DNA from 4 places in the Pragia fontium genome. Region 1 is predicted to be linked to each of the others. Evidence: predicted binding sites of a transcription regulator. Region 1 holds the regulator's gene; each other region holds the start of a gene.
The links. Region 1 encodes PurR, which represses purine synthesis genes. Its sites were predicted from a motif close to CANGCAAACGTTTGCNTG; they were not measured.
Positions count from the first base shown of each region.

Region 1 (5,268 bases):
GAAACGCATCAATGACCGTTTGACTCGCGAAGGTAAGAAGCCGCTGAAGACTTTAGAAGATCTACCGAAAGATTATAAAGAAGCCGATCCTTATCTGGATGAAACCGTATTGATTTCACTGGATTTGGCCACACAAGAAAAGAGTGATGCGGCAGCCGTTCAGAAAAAGTAATGGCTAAATAGATAGCAGAAAATAGGGCGCTTATTGAGCGCCTTATTTTTTTGCTACTGTTTATCATTGGCGCTTTAATAAGAAAGAATTGTGATTTTAATCACTCACCAATGTAAAGTTATGATCTATTTGTTATAGGACTGTTGTTTACCCTTGAATTTTGCAGATTAGCCCATAAGATCGGGATGGTAAGAAACAACATTTTATTTCTCTAAGGAAACTATCTTTTTATGATGCGTATAGCGTTATTTTTATTAACAAACCTCGCAGTTATGCTGGTTTTTGGTATTGTTCTGAGCCTAACGGGTATTCAGGGGCGTAGCGTGCAGGGCCTGATGATCATGGCAGGTCTGTTTGGTTTTGGTGGCGCATTCGTTTCTTTATTAATGTCAAAATGGATGGCATTACGTTCTGTTGGTGGTCAAGTGATTGAACAACCGGCCAATGACGTTGAGCGTTGGTTAGTTGAAACCGTTAGACGTCAGGCACAGCAGGCGGGTATTGCCATGCCACAGGTAGCAATCTATCACGCGCCTGATATTAACGCATTTGCCACTGGAGCAAGGCGCGATGCCTCACTGGTTGCGGTAAGTTCCGGGTTATTGCAGAACATGAGCCGTGATGAGGCGGAAGCGGTACTGGCCCATGAGATTAGCCACGTCGCAAATGGTGATATGGTGACGATGACGCTGGTACAGGGCGTAGTGAATACTTTCGTTATCTTTGCTTCTCGACTGATTGCGCAGGTAGCCGCCGGTTTTCTTAACCGTGACAATGAAAGTTCATCGGGTAATACCATGGTTTATTTTGTTGTCTCGATGGTATTGGAATTGGTGTTCGGTATTTTGGCCAGCATCATTACCATGTGGTTCTCTCGTCATCGCGAATTTAAAGCGGATGCTGGTTCAGCCAATTTAGTGGGTCGTGAGAAGATGATTGCAGCATTGCAACGTCTAAAAACCAGTTACGAACCGCAGGAAGAGTCAACCATGATGGCATTTTGTATTAACGGTAAGCCAAAGACATTTAGTGAGCTGTTTATGTCTCACCCTCCGTTAGATAAGCGCATTGAAGCATTACGCGCGGGTACTTATCTCAAGTAATAATCAAACCGCGTTAATTGATAATCGGGAGGCCTTAGGGCTTCCCGATTTTTTATGCCATTCAATTAGCAGATATATATTTATTCAAAAAGATAGGCATCATCATTACGGAATTCTAACTTAGGGTTACGCAGGGTATGATCTAACTCTAGTCGGTGTGCGCCTTTACTCTGGTAATCTGCAAAAATAATTACTTTACTGGCAGGGCGACCATAAAGTGGTATGTCTTTTATGGTGGTATGTGAATCTGCAACAATGTTAACCGGCCAGATAAATAGTTTTCCAGGATTTTGTTTTAGCCAGCGTTGTTTATCCGCGAACCATTGTGCAGACGTCAGGTTCTCTAACTGTTTTGTTAAATGATCACCGTTAACGGCAACAAAATCTACGTTAAGTGGGCGGCCTTCGTTGACCTTATCGGTCACGCTTAATTCAATGGAACGAAGTTGAACACGGGATGCGCTAAAGATTGGTAGATTAACGGAAGAGCAGGCCATCAGAGTCATACTTGCGGTGATGACCAGCAGGTTACGTAGCACATTACGATAGAGATAGAGTGATGTCATAGCTTCACCACTTGATAATGAGTGTAGCAAACGGGTTTATCGAGATTAGAGCCTTTATTGAAGAACAATAGATTCCGAATAAGACCAGTGTATCTCTTTAACTATAGGTAACCAATAGCGTTGAATCAATCAACTCATGTTTCCTTGACTACATTGATGATGGATTGGATTGTAATTTATTGATCTAAATGATTTTAAGTGAAGGAATACTGGAAGTAATACCCCACCATCAATGAATAGTGGGGTAAAGTAAAGCAGATTACTTGTTTAAATAAGGGCCGTCAGCGACAGAGTTACGCTCCACTAATTCAGGGTGTAGCTCAATTGAATGATAGGTTTCACGCTTATTGATGATTCTGTCTAACAACATATCTAGCGCCATTTCAGCCAGACTCTCTTTAGGTTGCTGAATAGTGGTTAACGGCGGATTGTAGTAACGGGTATTGCGAATATTATCATACCCGATCACCGATATATCGTCCGGCACTCTTAAACCCATTTCACCTGCTGCACAAAGTGCTCCCATGGCAATAACATCCCCACCACAAAATAGGGCAGTAGGACGTTGTTTGGTATTGAGGATTTTCATCATACCGTCATAGCCTTCTTGCGGCTGGAAGTCGGCTTCAATAATCCACTCATCAGGAATAGTGATCCCTGCCTCTTTGAGTGCATGCAGAAAACCTTTGTGGCGTTCACGCCCGGTGAATTCATTTAACTGACCGGTGATAGTAGCAATTTCCCGGTGACCGCGGTCAATCAGATAACGGGTTGCCAGATATCCCCCCTGGAAACCATTATCTTCAATGTTATCGGTAAAATCGCTGTGTTTGCCCCAGTCCATAACCATCATCGGAATATGCGGATATTCCTGTAGCAGACTCAATAGTGGGGGATGATACTCTGAACACATCACCAATAGTCCGTCGACGCGTTTTTGTGCCAGCATCGCCAGATAAGCCTGTTGTTTTTCTAAATCATTCTGGGTATTGCAAAGGATCAGCGTATAGCCTTTTTGATAGCATGCCGCTTCGACCGCCTGAATGACTTCAGCGTAATAGGGGGAACCGCTAGATGTGGCGAGTAGACCAATGGTTTTGGTGTTATTGACTTTTAGGCTACGGGCAACGGCGCTGGGTGAATAGCTTAATTCTTTTATCGCGGCCCAAACGGCGGCTTTGGTATCGTCAGCGACGAAACGTGTTTTATTAATAACGTGGGAGACGGTTGTCGTTGAGACGCCGGCATGTTTTGCCACATCTTTTATTGTTGCCATAAGACAGAGTTCTCCTAAACTTACACAGTATCCGTTACAGTGTAAGCAGATAAGTTAACGTTTGCTTTTTCTTTTGATAAACAAATTACACATTAAAAGCAAAACGGTATAGAATTTGTTATATATCACTGATTTTAACTTAAGTTGGTTGGTTCAGTGATAATAAGCGGTGAATTTTGGCGCATTTAATACAAATGTCAAAGAGATATCATGGAGATTCTGGCTGATATGGGTATTTTTTGTATGCAGACCAAAAACATCTGAGTGCTAGACAGTTTTTTGAGGAAGGAAAATAAGAGATGTCAGCTGAATTAAAATGGTCCCTGAGCACTGTTGTATTTGCATTAGCTGTTATTGTTACTTATAGCTTAATTGCTGTAACACACTAAAAATAATTAACTTTATGGCCTGATATCACGTCCAGAATGTTAGCTTGTGGGCTAATATCTATCGGCGCGTGTCCGGCCATTATGATTTTTTATTAAATTATGTTCCCTTCAGCGTGGAACATAATTTTTTTGTTATCAAATTGATGAAAAATCGGTGTTTCAACATGGAGGCAGAATGACTCACCATCAGGCCAGTGCGGTTGCGTTACTGAAACGTATTGCAGGGATTGTAATTTTTATACCAGCACTGATATCGACGGTTATTTCAGTATTAAAATATCTGATTGAACCGAAGACCAATATGCAGGAAATGACCGCAACCATTATGGATTTCCTGCAGGTTATTATTAAGATGGTTCGCCAGTACACCTCATTTTTTGAGTCATTCTGGGTGAGCTCACCGGTACCGGATATTAGTAATTGGTCATCAAGTAACAGTCTTTGGTTTATGGTGATCTTTCTGTTGATGTTTGTCGGCTTGGCTTTGAGTGCGTCCGGCATCCGTTTGTTTAAACGGATACATAACGTGCGTGAAGGCGTGACAGAAAGAGCCATTTTAGAGGCGATGAACGGCGATCAGGCTCGTTCCCGTGAAGAACTGCAAAAACTGATTTCGATACCGAATACCTCAATTTTTGCTCAGTTTGGTCTGTTATATGTTGCTCCGGTTTTTTGGGGTATTTTTATCTATATCATCCTGTACTTCATCAATCTGCTTTAATAATCCACCAATAGCTTCTACGCTTAATAGACATAGTCGGCATGCGCGCCGGCTATGTTGATAAATTCGTTAATATCAGCGCCAGCAAGATGCATATCGAAATTAAACGTCATGTTTAACCTAAAGCTGTGCATTGGATCGAAGTTTCTCTGGAATCAAACGGTTAACCTGAGAATATCTTGATCATAACCTTGGGGTGATGTCATGTGGCAATCCGTCAGTCGTTTATTGAGTGAACATTTGGGTGAAACTTATACAATTACTGAAAAGGAGGAGTTGTCTGGAGGAGATATTCATCGGGCACGTCGAGTCACTAACGGAAAAACCGACGTTTTTGTTAAGTACGATACCCGGGATCTTTTGCCCATCTTCACCGCTGAGTCCGATCAACTTAGTGCCTTAGCCAAGAGCGGAACCGTCCGCGTTCCGCAAGTTTATGGGGTAGGGTATGACCGGGATTACAGTTTTCTACTGCTTGAGTATCTTCCTTTAAAACCATTGGATGCCCATCATGCCTACTGTCTGGGGCAGCAATTGGCCAGATTACATCAGTGGAGCGATCAGCCGCAGTTTGGATTGGATTTTGACAGTGATTTAGCGACCACTCCCCAGCCGAATCGCTGGCAGCGCTACTGGAATGTGTTTTTTGCCGAACAACGTATCGGTTGGCAGCTTCAGTTAGCTAATGAAAAAGGGCTGCATTATGGTGATATTGAGCAGATTATTGCGATAGTTAGCCATCGTTTGAAAAGCCATCATCCACAACCATCATTACTTCACGGGGATCTGTGGCCAGCAAACTGTGGGGTTAGTGCCGCAGGGGCATTCATTTTTGACCCGGCTTGTTACTGGGGCGATCGTGAATGTGATTTGGCCATGTTACCGCTTTATCCTGATTTGCCAGCACAAATTTATGATGGCTATCAGAGTATTTGGCCGTTGCCCGCCAGCTTTATAGATCGACAGCCGTTATATCAACTCTACTATTTATTAAATCGGGCTAACCTGTTTGGTGGAGAATATATCGAAACGGCTCGGCAG
Region 1 covers NZ_LR134531.1:1,708,204-1,713,471, forward strand. Annotated here, with positions in the region: gene prc (carboxy terminal-processing peptidase) at 1-172, shown strand, start outside; gene htpX (protease HtpX) at 403-1,275, shown strand; gene EL341_RS07485 (hypothetical protein) at 1,356-1,841, opposite strand; gene purR (HTH-type transcriptional repressor PurR) at 2,101-3,117, opposite strand; gene cydH (cytochrome bd-I oxidase subunit CydH) at 3,417-3,506, shown strand; gene EL341_RS07500 (YniB family protein) at 3,682-4,227, shown strand; gene EL341_RS07505 (fructosamine kinase family protein) at 4,432-5,268, shown strand, end outside.

Region 2 (5,268 bases), 390 kb from region 1:
TCTACGGATAATCTTATCATCCACATCGGTCACGTTTCTCACGTAGGTCAGGTTATAACCTAAAAAACGCAGATAGCGGGCAACAACATCAAAAGCAACAAAAGTCCGTCCATGCCCGATATGACACAGGTCATAAATGGTTACCCCGCACACATACATACCTACTTTATCAGCATGAATGGGTTTAAATTCTTCTTTTTGTCTGCTCAGGGTATTAAAAATCTTTAGCATTGGAAGCCTGTTACCGTTTGATAAATGAAATGGATGGATATATTGAAACCTGATTATCAGGGCATTGCAAGAGGAACCCCATGATTCATGAGGTATATATTGATAGATAGATAACATATTTCATTATGAAACCCTGCAAACTGGTTTCATAATGAAAAACAACTAAGGTTTAACGAGCTTTATTTTAACGCGATTCCTTCAATTTCAATCAGCGCGCCTAAAGGAATTTTACCCACCTGCAAGGCTGTTCTCACTGGAGGAGCACCGTTAAAAGATTCAGCATAGATCTTATTCATCGCAGCATAATCATCAATGTTGCTAAGATAAACATTCACTTTCACCAACTTATCCATTGATGAACCGCCGGCTTCCAGCACGCGACGTAAATTAGCCAGTGCCAATCGAGTTTGGGCTTCAATCCCTTCAACCAGTTTACCGCTAGTCGGATCAATCGCCAGTTGCCCAGAAGTAAAAATAAAGCCATTAGCCTCAATACCCGGAGAGTATAACCGAGAAGGTTCATCACCTTTTGGCATAATAACTTTACGTTCCGCGGCCTGGGACAGGCCAGTAAAAAACAATGCAGCACTTAATATCACGATCGCATAGGGTTTAGCTAACATAAATAAAATCCTCACTATTTATTTGCCACACTAACAAATGACATTGATTGAAAATGCTAATCCAGCTCGGTATCGATAATCAGCCTGCCGATTATCCGCCCCAAAGCCGTAATAGCATTGGCCAGCATTCTGCCCTGAGTATTAACACTCGGACAATTCCACATTATCACGATTAAAATAAGTACTACCGTTAATAAAATGCTTAATTATATTAAGCCGAGGTTCTGTCGGTTATTATCCTTTCAATCGACACTCAATATTCAAACACACAGCACAAGATGAAAAATGAAAAACCATTACAACTTGTGATACTCCTCTACACCATAAAATAGACAACAATACGATTAACAATCGAATAAAACATAACCAAATACCGATTAAAACCGATGACTCCATTCTATTATTTTTAACTTCTTGATAAGCCTGTAGCCGAAGCTGTCCGTACTAATCACCAATAAATGAATGAATAATTCACTCTTTACCATAAAAATAGGATAAAATTCTGATATACTAGATTTAGACATAATAAAGCAATAGGTGCAGCCGCACTCGCCTTCATATACAATTAGGCTTTGTTTTATATAACTACTTGCAGGATATTCAATGATCACTTTTCATACCAACCATGGCGATATCGTTATTAAACTGTTCAGCGATAAAGCTCCCGTTACAGCAGCAAACTTTTTAGACTATTGCCGCAGCGGTTTCTATGACGGCACGATATTTCACCGTGTTATCAATGGGTTTATGATTCAAGGTGGCGGCTTTGTTCCAGGTATGGATCAAAAAGAAACTAATGCAACCATCAAAAACGAAGCCAATAATGGTTTAAAAAATACCCGTGGTACATTAGCGATGGCGCGGACTTCCGCTCCGCATTCCGCGACTGCACAATTCTTTATTAACGTCGTTGATAATGACTTCCTGAACTTCCGTTCTGAAAGTGCTGACGGTTGGGGCTATTGCGTGTTTGCCGAAGTAGTAGAAGGCATGGATGTTGTTGACAAGATCAAGAGCGTTAAGACCAGCCGAAGCGGTATGCATCAGGATGTTCCTGTTGAAGATGTTATCGTAAAAAGCGTTACTATCAACGATCAAGAATAATTGATATTAGATGACTACGTTATTTATCGCCGATCTACACTTAAGCGAAAATGAGCCGGCAATTACTGCCGGTTTTCTCGCCTTTCTCCAGCGTGAAGCCATTCATGCTGATGCTCTTTATATCTTAGGCGATCTGTTTGAGTTTTGGATAGGTGACGACGAGCCGAATACGCTACATACTCAAGTTGCACAGGCCTTGTCCGAATTACATGACAAGGGCGTTCCTTGCTACTTTATCCATGGTAATCGTGATTTTCTTATCGGTAAGCGTTTTGCAAAACAAAGCAAGATGACGCTGTTACCAGAAGAATTGGTTATTGATGTTTATGGTGAGAAGATATTGATTCTGCACGGTGATACGCTCTGCACTGATGACCCTGGCTATCTGCGCTTTCGTAAATATATCCGTAATCCACTGATTCAAAAAATATTTCTCTCACTTCCGCTGTTCCTAAGACTAAAAATTGCTAATAAGCTGCGTCGCCAAAGTAAATTAAGCAATCGCACCAAATCATCGGTCATGATGGATGTAAACCAGCTAGCAGTGATTAAAAAGCTACAAGATCATAATGTTATTTACATGGTGCACGGACACACACACCGCCCAGCTATCCACGATCTAACGATGGATGGCCAAGTATCCAAACGGGCTGTTTTAGGCGCTTGGCATGATACCGGTTCCGTGTTTAAAATCGATGCTGATAACAATATCGAGCTAATCAGCTTCCCCCTTCAGGAAGATTAACCACGTTCTCCCGCCAGCGTTGAGTTTATTTTCGGTGTTTCTTCACTCATTTTTCATCATTGATAGTGACGCAAACGTTTTCCTTACCGTTTAGCCATGGTATTCTCTCCATCCTCTGTTTATAAATACCAACATGGTGATGATCTGACAAAATATGGCTTTATAGCGTAATGCCATGTTTGGTATTAAGATCTTAACTAACCTGCACGAACACAGGAGCATCACACCTATGCCAGCCAATGCTGCCAAGGCCAAAATTGCTATTGTTATGGGATCGAAAAGCGACTGGGCAACCATGCAATTCGCCGCAGACATCCTGACCGCCCTGAATATTCCATTCCATACCGAAGTTGTCTCAGCTCACAGAACACCGGATAAGCTGTTCAGTTTTGCTGAACAGGCACACAATAACGGTTTCGAGGTGATTATTGCTGGCGCCGGTGGTGCAGCTCATCTCCCTGGGATGCTGGCCGCGAAAACGCTGGTACCCGTTCTTGGCGTACCGGTACAAAGTGCTGCCCTTAATGGCGTAGACAGCCTCTATTCGATTGTTCAAATGCCACGAGGCATTCCGGTCGGTACGTTAGCGATTGGTAAAGCTGGCGCGGCAAATGCCGCCCTGCTGGCGGCTCAAATACTGGCTCTGCACGATAAAGAGGTCTATGCCCGCTTAGTGACATGGCGTCAAAACCAAACGGACGAAGTGCTGGATAATCCCGATCCGAGGGAACAGGCATGAAACCAGTTTGTGTACTTGGTAACGGACAGTTAGGCCGTATGTTACGTCAGGCCGGTGAACCCTTAGGCATTGCAGTTTATCCCATCGGACTGGATGCAGAACCGGAAGCCGTTCCCTATCAACATGCGGTTATCACCGCTGAAATTGAACGTTGGCCGGAAACCCCGCTAACTCAGGCTCTCGCTCGTCACGCTAGCTTTATTAATCGGGATATTTTTCCAATTCTGGCCGATCGCCTGACGCAAAAACAGCTGCTCGACTCATTGCAACTGGCAACAGCACCTTGGCAGCCATTAAGTCACGCTGATGAATGGCCATCCATTTTTCAACGTTTAGGCGCACTGGCGATTGTAAAACGACGTGTGGGTGGCTATGACGGTCGGGGCCAATGGCGCATCCGTGTTGATGAAACACAAAGTTTACCCAACCAAGCCTATGGTGAATGTATCGTTGAACAGGGCATTAACTTTAGTGGGGAAGTTTCATTAATTGGGGCTCGCAGCCACGATGGACGGTGCGTATTTTATCCTCTGACCCATAATCTGCATGAAGAAGGTATTCTGCGCACCAGCGTTGCTCTGCCAACAACGGATGCCCATTTACAGCGTCAAGCTGAAACCATGCTGAGCGCCATACTCAATAAGCTAAAATATATTGGGGTGATGGCCATGGAATGCTTTATTGTGGATGGCGAGCTGTTGATTAATGAACTGGCACCACGTGTGCACAACAGCGGACATTGGACACAAAATGGGGCTTCTGTCAGTCAATTTGAGCTGCACCTGCGTGCCATTCTCGACTTGCCAATGCCACAACCTGATGTCTCTTCACCTTCAGTGATGATTAATCTTATTGGTACCGAGCTGAATCCACAGTGGCTCTCTCTGCCGCTGATTCACCTGCACTGGTATGATAAAGAAGTGCGTGAGGGGCGTAAGGTCGGCCATCTGAACTTAAATCATCCGGATAAGCAGGTATTAAAACAAACCTTAAGCCAGTTAAAACCGATGATGGAAGACGTTTATTACTCAGGCATTGACTGGGCTAGCGATAAACTAAGCTAGGCTGATGCAGTTATCCGGCTTATCCCGCAAGAAACAGGGATAAGCCGACACCACAATCTTGCTAACTTCTGATTCAATTACTCCTGATAGCGCCGATACAAAGCCTGTCCTTTCAGCAAGCTAATACCCAGCCATCCTCCACACAGCGAAAGTAAAGCCGCACAAATCAGAGGCAGCGTCACCCACATCAGCACATTCGGCTGCCATGGGAAATCAAACACCTTATACTGTAGCCACCACAGAGATACCTCAGCACCGATCGCCGCGGTAATACCCGCCGCCAGCCCCAACAAAGCAAACTCACTCCATAAGGTATTGCGTAATAATCGTTTTCCCGCCCCTAAAGTGCGGTACACCACCAGCTCTTGCCGCCGCTGACGCATCCCGACCTGAACCTGTGCTAACAACAACAGCACACCACAAACGATGACCAACGCCACCATCGTTTCCAACGCCCGTCCAACCTGTTGAAACACCGTTGATATTTGCTTAAGGATACTACCAATATCCAACAGACTTAAGGTTGGAAATTGACGATTAAGCTGGACTAAAGCGGGTCCTTCCTGCTGATAACGAAAGCTGGTTAAAAACGTCTGCGGCAGGTTATCCAATGCCCCTTCAGGGAAGATAAAATAGAAATTTGGCTTCAAACTTTCCCAATCTACCCGTCGAAAACTGGATATCGTGGCGTCAAACACCTGTGTATCACCGCTAAACGTCAGCCTATCGCCAATAGTTATTCCCAACCGTTCAGCCAATCCC
Region 2 covers NZ_LR134531.1:1,321,493-1,326,760, reverse strand. Annotated here, with positions in the region: gene cysS (cysteine--tRNA ligase) at 1-231, opposite strand, end outside; gene EL341_RS05605 (RidA family protein) at 411-854, opposite strand; gene ppiB (peptidylprolyl isomerase B) at 1,458-1,958, shown strand; gene lpxH (UDP-2,3-diacylglucosamine diphosphatase) at 1,969-2,703, shown strand; gene purE (5-(carboxyamino)imidazole ribonucleotide mutase) at 2,933-3,442, shown strand; gene purK (5-(carboxyamino)imidazole ribonucleotide synthase) at 3,439-4,506, shown strand; gene ybbP (putative ABC transporter permease subunit YbbP) at 4,584-5,268, opposite strand, start outside.
Region 2: purE (5-(carboxyamino)imidazole ribonucleotide mutase) is a predicted target of PurR. The motif match lies at 2,771-2,788, and genes of this name have one in related genera.

Region 3 (5,268 bases), 1.8 Mb from region 1:
GAACGTAAGGAACAACTCTCTTCTGATGATATTCTGCGTCTGAAATATGAAGAACAACGAACGCTAATGGCAAGCCGCTCCTTGTCTGCGGGCGACATTCGTCTTCATCAAGGCTATGTTCGTGATGGCAGCATTATTACCTGCCAAGGGGAAACGGTAACGCCGACGTTCTCTGCTGAAGAACAGTCCTGGATTAACAAACGAATAAGTAACGGTGGCTTTATTAGTCTTGCCTGGCTGACGGCTCCGCGCGGAATTCAGCTGTTGTTAGTCGCCAATGAAAACTTCTGTCAGTGGGAACCTTCACGGGACGCCTTTTGATAGCAATATTCTGATTAGCCCATAAAAAAGGGCCGCAATAGCGACCCGTTAGTATCTATGGGGCAGAAACCTCAGGACTTTTGCTCACGCTCAATGGCACGATAGCCGATATCTTTACGATAAAAGCAGCCATGCCAATTAATTTTCCCTGTTAACTGGTAAGCGCGGCGCTGAGCTTCGGCAACGGTATCTCCCAACGCAGTGGCACAGAGTACCCGACCACCTTGAGTTACCACATGGCACTCCTTCAGGCGAGTTCCCGCATGAAATACCTTTTCCCCTTCAACTTCCTGCTGAGGAAGCCCAATAATAATATCATCGGTTTTATAGTCACCAGGATAACCACCGGCGGCCAATACCACGCCCAGTGATGCTCGTGGATCCCATTTAGATTCTTTTTGGTCGAGTTTGCCTTCAACGCCGGCTAAACAAAGTTCAACTAAATCGGATTGCATACGCAACATAATGGGCTGAGTTTCTGGATCGCCAAAGCGACAGTTAAATTCTATAACTTTGGGATTACCGGCTTTATCAATCATCAGGCCGGCATACAGAAAACCAGTATAGGTATTTCCTTCAGCTGCCATGCCTTTGACCGTTGGCCAGATCACCTGATCCATAATGCGGTTATGCACTTCATCGGTAACCACTGGTGCAGGGGAGTAAGCGCCCATACCACCGGTATTAGGGCCGGTATCGGCATCAAAAACTCGCTTATGATCCTGACTGGTGGCCATCGGTATCACATTTTTACCATCAACCATCACAATAAAGCTGGCTTCTTCTCCATCCAGAAACTCTTCTACCACGATGCGGTGCCCGGCATCACCAAAGGCATTACCCTGTAGCATATCTTTAGCGGCGTCTTCAGCCTCTTGCAGAGTCATTGCCACAATGACTCCTTTACCGGCGGCAAGGCCATCAGCCTTAATCACAATCGGTGCACCTTTGGCGCGGATATAGTCCAGCGCGGCGTTAATCTCAGTAAAGTTCTGATAATCTGCGCTGGGAATAGCATGGCGAGCCAGAAAGTCTTTGGTGAAAGCCTTTGAGCCTTCAAGTTGGGCTGCGGCTTGAGTTGGACCAAATATTTTCAAGCCAACTTTTCTGAAAGCATCAACTATGCCCATTACTAATGGCGTTTCCGGACCGACAATGGTTAAGCCGATATTCTCTTTCTGGGCAAAAGCGACCAGAGCATCGATATCAGTGGCGGAAATAGCCACATTAATCAGATTGGATTCCAGTTCAGTTCCCGCATTGCCGGGAGCCACGAACACCTTATCTGCCAGCGGTGATTGCGCTGCTTTCCATGCCAGAGCGTGTTCACGCCCGCCATTACCAATAATTAATATGTTCATTTTTCTGGCTCCGAGAATGTTTTAACCTGATATCAGCAGTGAATCATTCACTTATTAATGACGAAAATGGCGCATATCCGTAAAGATCATCGCAATACCATGTTCATTGGCCGCAGCAATCACTTCATCATCACGAATAGAACCGCCTGGTTGAATCACACAGGTAATACCAACGGCGGCGGCGGCATCAATACCATCGCGGAATGGGAAGAAAGCATCGGATGCCATAACGGCACCGGCAACCTGTAGATTCTCATCTTCAGCCTTAATACCGGCAATTTTGGCGGAATACACGCGGCTCATTTGACCTGCGCCAATACCAATAGTCATATTATCGCGGGAATAAACGATGGCATTAGACTTAACGAACTTGGCGACTTTCCAGCAGAACAGGGCATCGCTTAACTCTTTGGCGGTGGGTTGGCGTTGTGAAACGACTTTCAGATCTGACTGGCCAACCATTCCGAGATCGCGATCCTGCACCAGTAATCCACCGTTGACGCGTTTAAAATCTAAGGCTGGAACACGATCGCTCCATTCACCACATTCCAATACACGGATGTTTTGTTTTGGAGCCAATACGTCCAGTGCGGCTTGACTAATGCGTGGCGCGATAATGACTTCAACAAACTGCCGGCTGATAATGGCTTCCGCGGTTTTAGCATCCAATTCCTGATTAAAGGCGATAATACCGCCAAATGCTGAAGTAGGATCGGTGAGATAAGCGCGTTCGTAAGCCTGTAAGATGTTGTCACCAAGGGCGACGCCACACGGATTAGCGTGTTTAACAATAACGCAGGCCGGTTGGCTGAACTCTTTTACACATTCCAGCGCAGCATCGGTATCAGCAATGTTGTTATAGGAAAGCGCTTTACCTTGAAGTTGCTCTGCAGTGGCAACGGAGGCTTCTTTCAGCGTTTCCTCAATATAGAAAGCCGCTTGTTGATGGCTATTTTCTCCGTAGCGCATATCCTGCTTTTTAATATATTGCAGATTGAGCGTACGTGGGAAGCGGCCAGATGGCTTATCGACTTCACCATGATAAGGCGTAACCAGCGTACCGAAGTAGTTGGCAATCATACCGTCATAAGCAGCGGTATGCTCAAATGCACGAATTGCTAGATCAAAGCGGGTTTCAAGGCTGAGGCCATTTCCCGAACGATCCATCTCATTAATAATTTCGTTATAGTCTTGGCTGTTAACCACAATCGCCACGTCTTTGTGGTTCTTAGCCGCGGAACGCACCATGGTTGGGCCGCCAATATCAATATTCTCTACTGCATCCGCTAAAGAACAGTCTTGCTTGGCAACGGTTTGGGCAAATGGATAGAGGTTCACCACAACCATATCAATAGGTTCAATGGCATGCTTTGCCATGATTTCATCATCAATGCCCCTGCGTCCCAGAATACCGCCGTGAACTTTGGGGTGTAGCGTTTTTACTCTGCCGTCCATCATTTCTGGAAAACCGGTGTAGTCAGAAACTTCCGTCACGGCAAGACCTGCATCGGCCAGCATTTTTGCCGTGCCTCCGGTAGAAAGCAGTTTAACGCCACGTTGTGATAGCGCTTGAGCGAATTCAACAATGCCGGTTTTATCGGAAACGCTGAGAAGGGCGCGACGGATAGGACGAGATGATTGCATAGCTGATAATTTCCTATTGGCTTTTTCAGAGTGAAAACACAGTAGACATATAAGGATGAGTTTAAAATAACAAAATATCCGATCGAATGGCGACGAGTGAACGGTAATTTTCCATTATTTTTATTTAGGCAGATTGTAACGAAAACGTTTGCGTCGCGCTCGTGAAATTTTCTGTTTTTCATGTTCTGTGGATAACTCTGTGTGAAAGTCGGTATAAAGTGGGGTTTTGCTGTGTAAAGCAGCAAACAGTTCATTTTTCTCTAATTACCTATTGCAGATGACAATAAACTCCCTATAATGCGCCTCCATCGAACGGCATGTGAGGCAACTCACGAAATGACATCGATAGAGTTAATGAATTGATTGACTCTGAAACGGATTAGCGTAATATACGCAGCCCGTGCCACAGCAAGCGAAGCTTACTGTTGGCCATGCTCTTTAACAATTTATCAGACAATCTGTGTGGGCACTCACAAGACGGTATCTCACGCTGACACTTCGGTGTTCAGCAACAAAAAATACCAAGTCTTAAAGAGTGACCAAGCAGTAATTCATTTGTAATTTATTACAGACGTTTTATTACGAAAGTAATCTTTGAGCATCAAGCTTTTAATTGAAGAGTTTGATCATGGCTCAGATTGAACGCTGGCGGCAGGCCTAACACATGCAAGTCGAGCGGCAGCGGAAAGTAGCTTGCTACTTTGCCGGCGAGCGGCGGACGGGTGAGTAATGTCTGGGAAACTGCCTGATGGAGGGGGATAACTACTGGAAACGGTGGCTAATACCGCGTAATGTCGCAAGACCAAAGAGGGGGATCTTCGGACCTCTCGCCATCAGATGTGCCCAGATGGGATTAGCTAGTAGGTGGGGTAATGGCTCACCTAGGCGACGATCCCTAGCTGGTCTGAGAGGATGACCAGCCACACTGGGACTGAGACACGGCCCAGACTCCTACGGGAGGCAGCAGTGGGGAATATTGCACAATGGGGGAAACCCTGATGCAGCCATGCCGCGTGTGTGAAGAAGGCCTTAGGGTTGTAAAGCACTTTCAGCGGGGAGGAAGGGTAGGTACTTAATACGTGCTTACATTGACGTTACCCGCAGAAGAAGCACCGGCTAACTCCGTGCCAGCAGCCGCGGTAATACGGAGGGTGCAAGCGTTAATCGGAATTACTGGGCGTAAAGCGCACGCAGGCGGTTTGTTAAGTTAGATGTGAAATCCCCGGGCTTAACCTGGGAACTGCATTTAAAACTGGCAAGCTAGAGTCTTGTAGAGGGGGGTAGAATTCCATGTGTAGCGGTGAAATGCGTAGAGATGTGGAGGAATACCGGTGGCGAAGGCGGCCCCCTGGACAAAGACTGACGCTCAGGTGCGAAAGCGTGGGGAGCAAACAGGATTAGATACCCTGGTAGTCCACGCTGTAAACGATGTCGACTTGGAGGTTGTTCCCTTGAGGAGTGGCTTCCGGAGCTAACGCGTTAAGTCGACCGCCTGGGGAGTACGGCCGCAAGGTTAAAACTCAAATGAATTGACGGGGGCCCGCACAAGCGGTGGAGCATGTGGTTTAATTCGATGCAACGCGAAGAACCTTACCTACTCTTGACATCCAGAGAACTTAGCAGAGATGCTTTGGTGCCTTCGGGAACTCTGAGACAGGTGCTGCATGGCTGTCGTCAGCTCGTGTTGTGAAATGTTGGGTTAAGTCCCGCAACGAGCGCAACCCTTATCCTTTGTTGCCAGCGAGTCATGTCGGGAACTCAAAGGAGACTGCCGGTGATAAACCGGAGGAAGGTGGGGATGACGTCAAGTCATCATGGCCCTTACGAGTAGGGCTACACACGTGCTACAATGGCGTATACAAAGAGAAGCTAACTCGCGAGAGCATGCGGACCTCATAAAGTACGTCGTAGTCCGGATCGGAGTCTGCAACTCGACTCCGTG
Region 3 covers NZ_LR134531.1:3,497,472-3,502,739, reverse strand. Annotated here, with positions in the region: gene EL341_RS15150 (DUF1481 domain-containing protein) at 1-321, shown strand, start outside; gene purD (phosphoribosylamine--glycine ligase) at 393-1,682, opposite strand; gene purH (bifunctional phosphoribosylaminoimidazolecarboxamide formyltransferase/IMP cyclohydrolase) at 1,737-3,326, opposite strand; rRNA gene EL341_RS15135 (16S ribosomal RNA) at 3,937-5,268, shown strand, end outside.
Region 3: purH (bifunctional phosphoribosylaminoimidazolecarboxamide formyltransferase/IMP cyclohydrolase) is a predicted target of PurR. The motif match lies at 3,464-3,481, and genes of this name have one in related genera.

Region 4 (5,268 bases), 1.2 Mb from region 1:
TTTTCAATACAGCGACCAATCACTGCCATCAGCAGGCCGCGTTTATCGCCAAAGTAATTGTAAATTGTCTGTTTAGAACCACCGCATTGTTCTATGACCTGATCAAGGTTAGTTTGGTTATATCCTTGCTCAAGAAACAGTTGGGTTGCTACCTCAATGATTTTTTGCTGTTTTAATTTTGTCGATGGGCGCATAGCGATACCTCAAGCGGATTTGACCCCATTAAAACAGGTATATATCGGGCATGCAATTCCTGTTACTTGATTGATAATTAACCATTAAATTGAATTTCTTATGATAACTTAATGATTTTATGTACTTAGCAGTACAAAGAGTAAGGGCAATAAAGCGGATATTCGATGAAATTGAGGTAAAAGCAGGGTCGCTTCAAGTGGCTTCCCTGCTGAATGCACTAGTTATGGTCTTTGAATTTAGCCAGATATTGATGCTGGAAAATACACATACGGATGGTATCGCGGTATTCACCGTTAATGAAAAACTCATGCTTGAGAATTCCTTCGGTTTCAAAGCCCAGCTTGGTGTAAATATGAATAGCCTTTTCGTTTTCCCGATCGACAATCAGATAGAGTTTATACAAATTAAGGACAGAAAAACCATATTCCATCGCCGATCTTGCGGCGGCGCCGGCATAGCCGTGACCTTGCCAGGCTGGATCGATAATGATCTGGAATTCAGCACGGCGGTGTACATGGTTAATTTCTACCAGCTCAACCAAACCGACACGATTACCTTCCCCTTCAATAATGAAGCGGCGTTCGCTCTGGTCGTGAATATGTTTATCGTAGAGATCTGTAAGTTCAACAAAGGCTTCATACGGTTCTTCAAACCAATAGCGCATGACGCTGGCATTGTTATCAAGCTGATGGACAAATCTAAGATCTTCGCGTTCAAGTGGGCGCAGCTTAACGCTGACTTTGGCCGACATTAGGAACTCCTGGGGCTGATGTTTGCAATAGTATTCATTACTGCCGGTTAGCAGTAATGAATATAGCTTAGTAAGGTTAAGGCGTGCTGGGCAAGTTTTATTTATTGGCGAACCATTGTGATAGCGACAATCCGTATTTGTGTCATACCATGCCGTTAATCAGTTCTCGATATAACCTTGCGGTGGCAACGGATGATTATCCATCCAGGCTTTGCCATCACGCATTGCCAGTCTGCCCTGCATAAACCAACCCACCACCAGCGGATAGATACGATGTTCCTGCTGCTGTACTTTCTTGATCACTTCAGCTTCGCTATCTTGCGGCGTGATAGGGATAGCGGCCTGTAAGATAATCGGCCCGCCATCCAGCTCTTCAGTAACAAAGTGGATCGTTGCACCGTGTTCACTATCACCGTTATCCAATGCCTGACGATGGGTATGCAAACCGGGATATTTGGGTAACAGGGAAGGGTGAATATTCAGCAGCTTGCCGGTATAGCGGTTAACGAATGTTGGGCTGAGAATACGCATATAGCCAGCCAGCACGATCAGATCGGGCGTGTAACGATCGATAGTATCCGCCAGTACCAGTTCGTAATCGGCGCGGCTGGCAAAATACTTGGATTCTACCAGCTCAGTTGCAATACCTGCCTGTTGGGCGCGTACCAGACCATATGCCTCTGGTACATTGCTAAATACCGCTTTAATGTTTCCGTTAATCTGACCGTTGCGACAGGCATCGATGATTGCCTGAAGATTGGAACCACTGCCAGAAATCAGCACCACAATATTTTTCATTAGCCAATAACCACTTGCTCGTCTGAAGAGGAGGCTTTAATGGTACCGATTAGCCACGCGGTTTCCCCCGTTGACTGCAACAGTTCAATGGCTTGAGCTGCACGGTCCGCCGGTAGGGCAATAATCATGCCGACGCCACAGTTAAAGGTACGGTACATTTCGTGACGGGTGACGTTACCTGCTTGTTGTAGCCAGTTAAATACGTCTGGCCATTGCCAACTGGACTCATCGATCATTGCCTGAGTCCCCTCTGGTAACACGCGTGGGATATTCTCCCAGAAGCCGCCGCCGGTGATATGAGCAATAGCGTGAACATCGATATTTTCTAACAGGTTGAGGATCGATTTCACATAGATTTTGGTGGGTTCCAGTAAATGATCGGCCAGCGGTTTGCCTGCTAACTGCGTGGCTTGTGCATCGGTTTTACTGACTTCCAGAATTTTTCGTACCAGCGAGTAGCCATTGGAGTGAGGGCCGCTGGAAGCCAGCGCGATCAGCACATCTCCTTCAGCAACTTTACTGCCGTCGATAATGTCTGATTTTTCTACTACCCCAACGCAAAAGCCTGCCACATCGTAATCATCACCGTGGTACATTCCCGGCATTTCAGCGGTTTCACCACCGACTAATGCGCAGCCTGACTGCTTACAACCTTCTCCAATACCGGTAACGACGCGCGCTGCGGTATCGACATCCAGCTTACCGGTGGCATAGTAATCCAGGAAAAATAGCGGTTCTGCCCCTTGGACGATAAGGTCATTTACGCACATCGCCACTAAATCAATACCGATGGTATCGTGGCGTTTTAAATCCATCGCTAAACGGAGTTTAGTTCCTACGCCGTCGGTTCCAGATACCAAAATCGGCTCACGGTATTTTTGCGGCAGTGCGCAAAGTGCGCCAAAACCACCCAGTCCGCCCATCACTTCAGGACGACGAGTTTGTTTTACTACACCTTTGATTCGATCGACTAAAGCATTACCAGCATCAATGTCTACACCGGCGTCTTTGTAGCTTAAAGAAGTTTTATCGGTCACTGCGGAGTCCCCATGGAGATAGGTGATATTAACCAGAAACGGCGTAATTCTAACAGTTAAAGCAAACGTTTGCCTATGGTTATTTCTATCGATAGTGGCAAAGCGTTCTATGATTATATTATTGCCGTCAGATAGTAGAAGCGCGAATTAACAGGCTGAATCGTTGCGTAAACCCCAGCACAACTTTCGCTATAGGTTTATTGTTGAGACTGTTCCAAATAACGCCATTAACCTGAAAATACCGATGTTGCTATGAATAATACCGATAATAAGGGTAGAAATGGCGCGCCGTTAACATTATTAGCGCAATCTATAACCTATTATGATCTGAATCATGCATTTCTTTGGTACGGTAGGCGCATTATCAGGTATAATTCGCCGATTTTTTTGAGAAAGACAGTGCACCATCTGCGAAATGGGGAGAGAAGAGATGAAGATCGTTGTAGTTAAGCATCCGTTGGTTAAACATAAATTGGGTTTAATGCGTGAAGAAGACATTAGCACTAAACGTTTTCGTGAATTAGCATCAGAAGTCGGTAGTTTACTGACTTATGAAGCCACCGCAGACTTAGAAACGGAAAAAGTGACGATTAACGGTTGGAACGGCCCCGTTGAAATCGAGCAAATTAAAGGCAAGAAAATTACCGTAGTACCTATTTTACGTGCCGGTTTAGGCATGATGGAAGGGGTGCTTGAGCACGTACCGAGCGCCCGTATTAGCGTAGTTGGTGTGTACCGTGATGAAGAGACACTGCAACCTGTTCCTTACTTCCAAAAGTTAGTCTCCAATATTGAAGAGCGTATGGCACTGGTGGTTGACCCAATGTTGGCAACTGGCGGCTCAATGATTGCGACTATCGACTTACTGAAAAAGGCAGGCTGCCAGTCCATTAAAGTTCTGGTATTAGTTGCTGCGCCAGAAGGCGTTGAGGCATTAGAAAAAGCCCATCCAGACGTTGAGTTATATACCGCTTCTATCGATCAGGGTCTTAATGATAAAGGTTATATCATTCCTGGTTTGGGTGATGCCGGTGACAAAATCTTTGGTACCAAATAAAGCATTAACATAATGTTTTGAGTAACAAGGATGTTACTAATTATGTAAGTCTCTGAATTTGCTGCGTACTTAACCCTTTAATAATAATAGCGGCCTATTCGTGATAAGCATGAGTTATCGGGTCTTAATAAAATAATAAGGTGTTCCGTATGTCAGCTTACAATTATTTTTTAGCCGCAGTTTTTTCCTTGTCATTCTCCGCTCCGGTCTGGAGTAGTGAGGCGCCAGTTAATCACGCTAACAGCAATGCCAACAGTCGCGAAGTCGCCAGTGCGCTGGGTGGAATTACCAATAAAACCTTTTCCCTGAAAGAAGCACCGATCTTAAAAGTGGCTACATTTAATATTGCTGCTGGCAAAGTCAGTGATATGACGGCCATCGCGAAAGCCATTAAGGCGATGAACGTGGATATTGTTGCGCTGCAAGAAGTTGATAAGCTCACGGCGCGTAGCGGTAAGGTCGATCAGCTTGCTGAGTTGATGAAATTAACCGGCATGTATGGCGTTTTTGGCCGGGCGATTGATTTTGACGGCGGCCAATACGGATTAGCTTATCTGTCAAAATACCCGATTAAAGATCAGGTGATTTATCCATTACCTTCCGGTCAGCGTGAACAGCGCATTGCTTTTGTGGCTAAAGTAGAAGTTCCCAACTTTGCCGCACCGATTACCGTTGTAAATGCTCACTTGGATACCAAAGAAGATCCAACCATGCGCTTGGAACAGGTCAGAGAGTTAAATGACCGTACCATTGAAATACGCGGTATCAAATTGCTGTTTGGTGATATGAACGATGTGCCCCGCAGCGTAACCTGGCAAGAGCTTGATCGTTACTGGAATGATATTCAGCCGGAAAATAGAGATGGTCGTAGTTGGCCTGCTGAAAACGCTGAGATAAAAGTAGACTATATTTTTACCGGTAATGCTCAGCGCTGGCATTTAGATAGTTTAACGATTCCTAACGCCAATGGTGAGTGGGCTGGGGTTAATTGGCCGTTGGTCAGTGACCACCTCCCCATCGTGGCGGAGCTCAGAATGACTGAGCAATAAGAATATAAATATGGGCGACGGGATCGCCCATATTTATGGCCGCTAATTAGCCGAAGCGTGTTAATTAGAGTAAGGTCGTGAGTGTCGGAGGGTAGGATCAGCCCGCCGTTGTTGATAAGTGTGAAGACAGGGTAGTAGGCAAAGTATTTCGGCACCGTTATCCGGTACCGAACAATATATTATCATTTTAAATTAGAGGTTTATGCTATGCAACAGCCGTCAATGACCGGCGCGCAGCCACCTGCCTGGCAGAATGTATTGGTAGGTGCACAAATGCTATTTGTGGCATTTGGTGCATTAGTATTGGTACCGCTGATCACTGGGTTAGATACCAATGTGGCATTGTTTACCGCTGGCTTGGGTACTTTGCTGTTTCAGCTT
Region 4 covers NZ_LR134531.1:2,915,796-2,921,063, reverse strand. Annotated here, with positions in the region: gene EL341_RS12680 (TetR/AcrR family transcriptional regulator) at 1-194, opposite strand, end outside; gene speG (spermidine N1-acetyltransferase) at 413-946, opposite strand; gene purN (phosphoribosylglycinamide formyltransferase) at 1,106-1,744, opposite strand; gene purM (phosphoribosylformylglycinamidine cyclo-ligase) at 1,744-2,781, opposite strand; gene upp (uracil phosphoribosyltransferase) at 3,212-3,838, shown strand; gene EL341_RS12655 (endonuclease/exonuclease/phosphatase family protein) at 3,988-4,887, shown strand; gene EL341_RS12650 (uracil-xanthine permease family protein) at 5,095-5,268, shown strand, end outside.
Region 4: purM (phosphoribosylformylglycinamidine cyclo-ligase) is a predicted target of PurR. The motif match lies at 2,840-2,857, and genes of this name have one in related genera.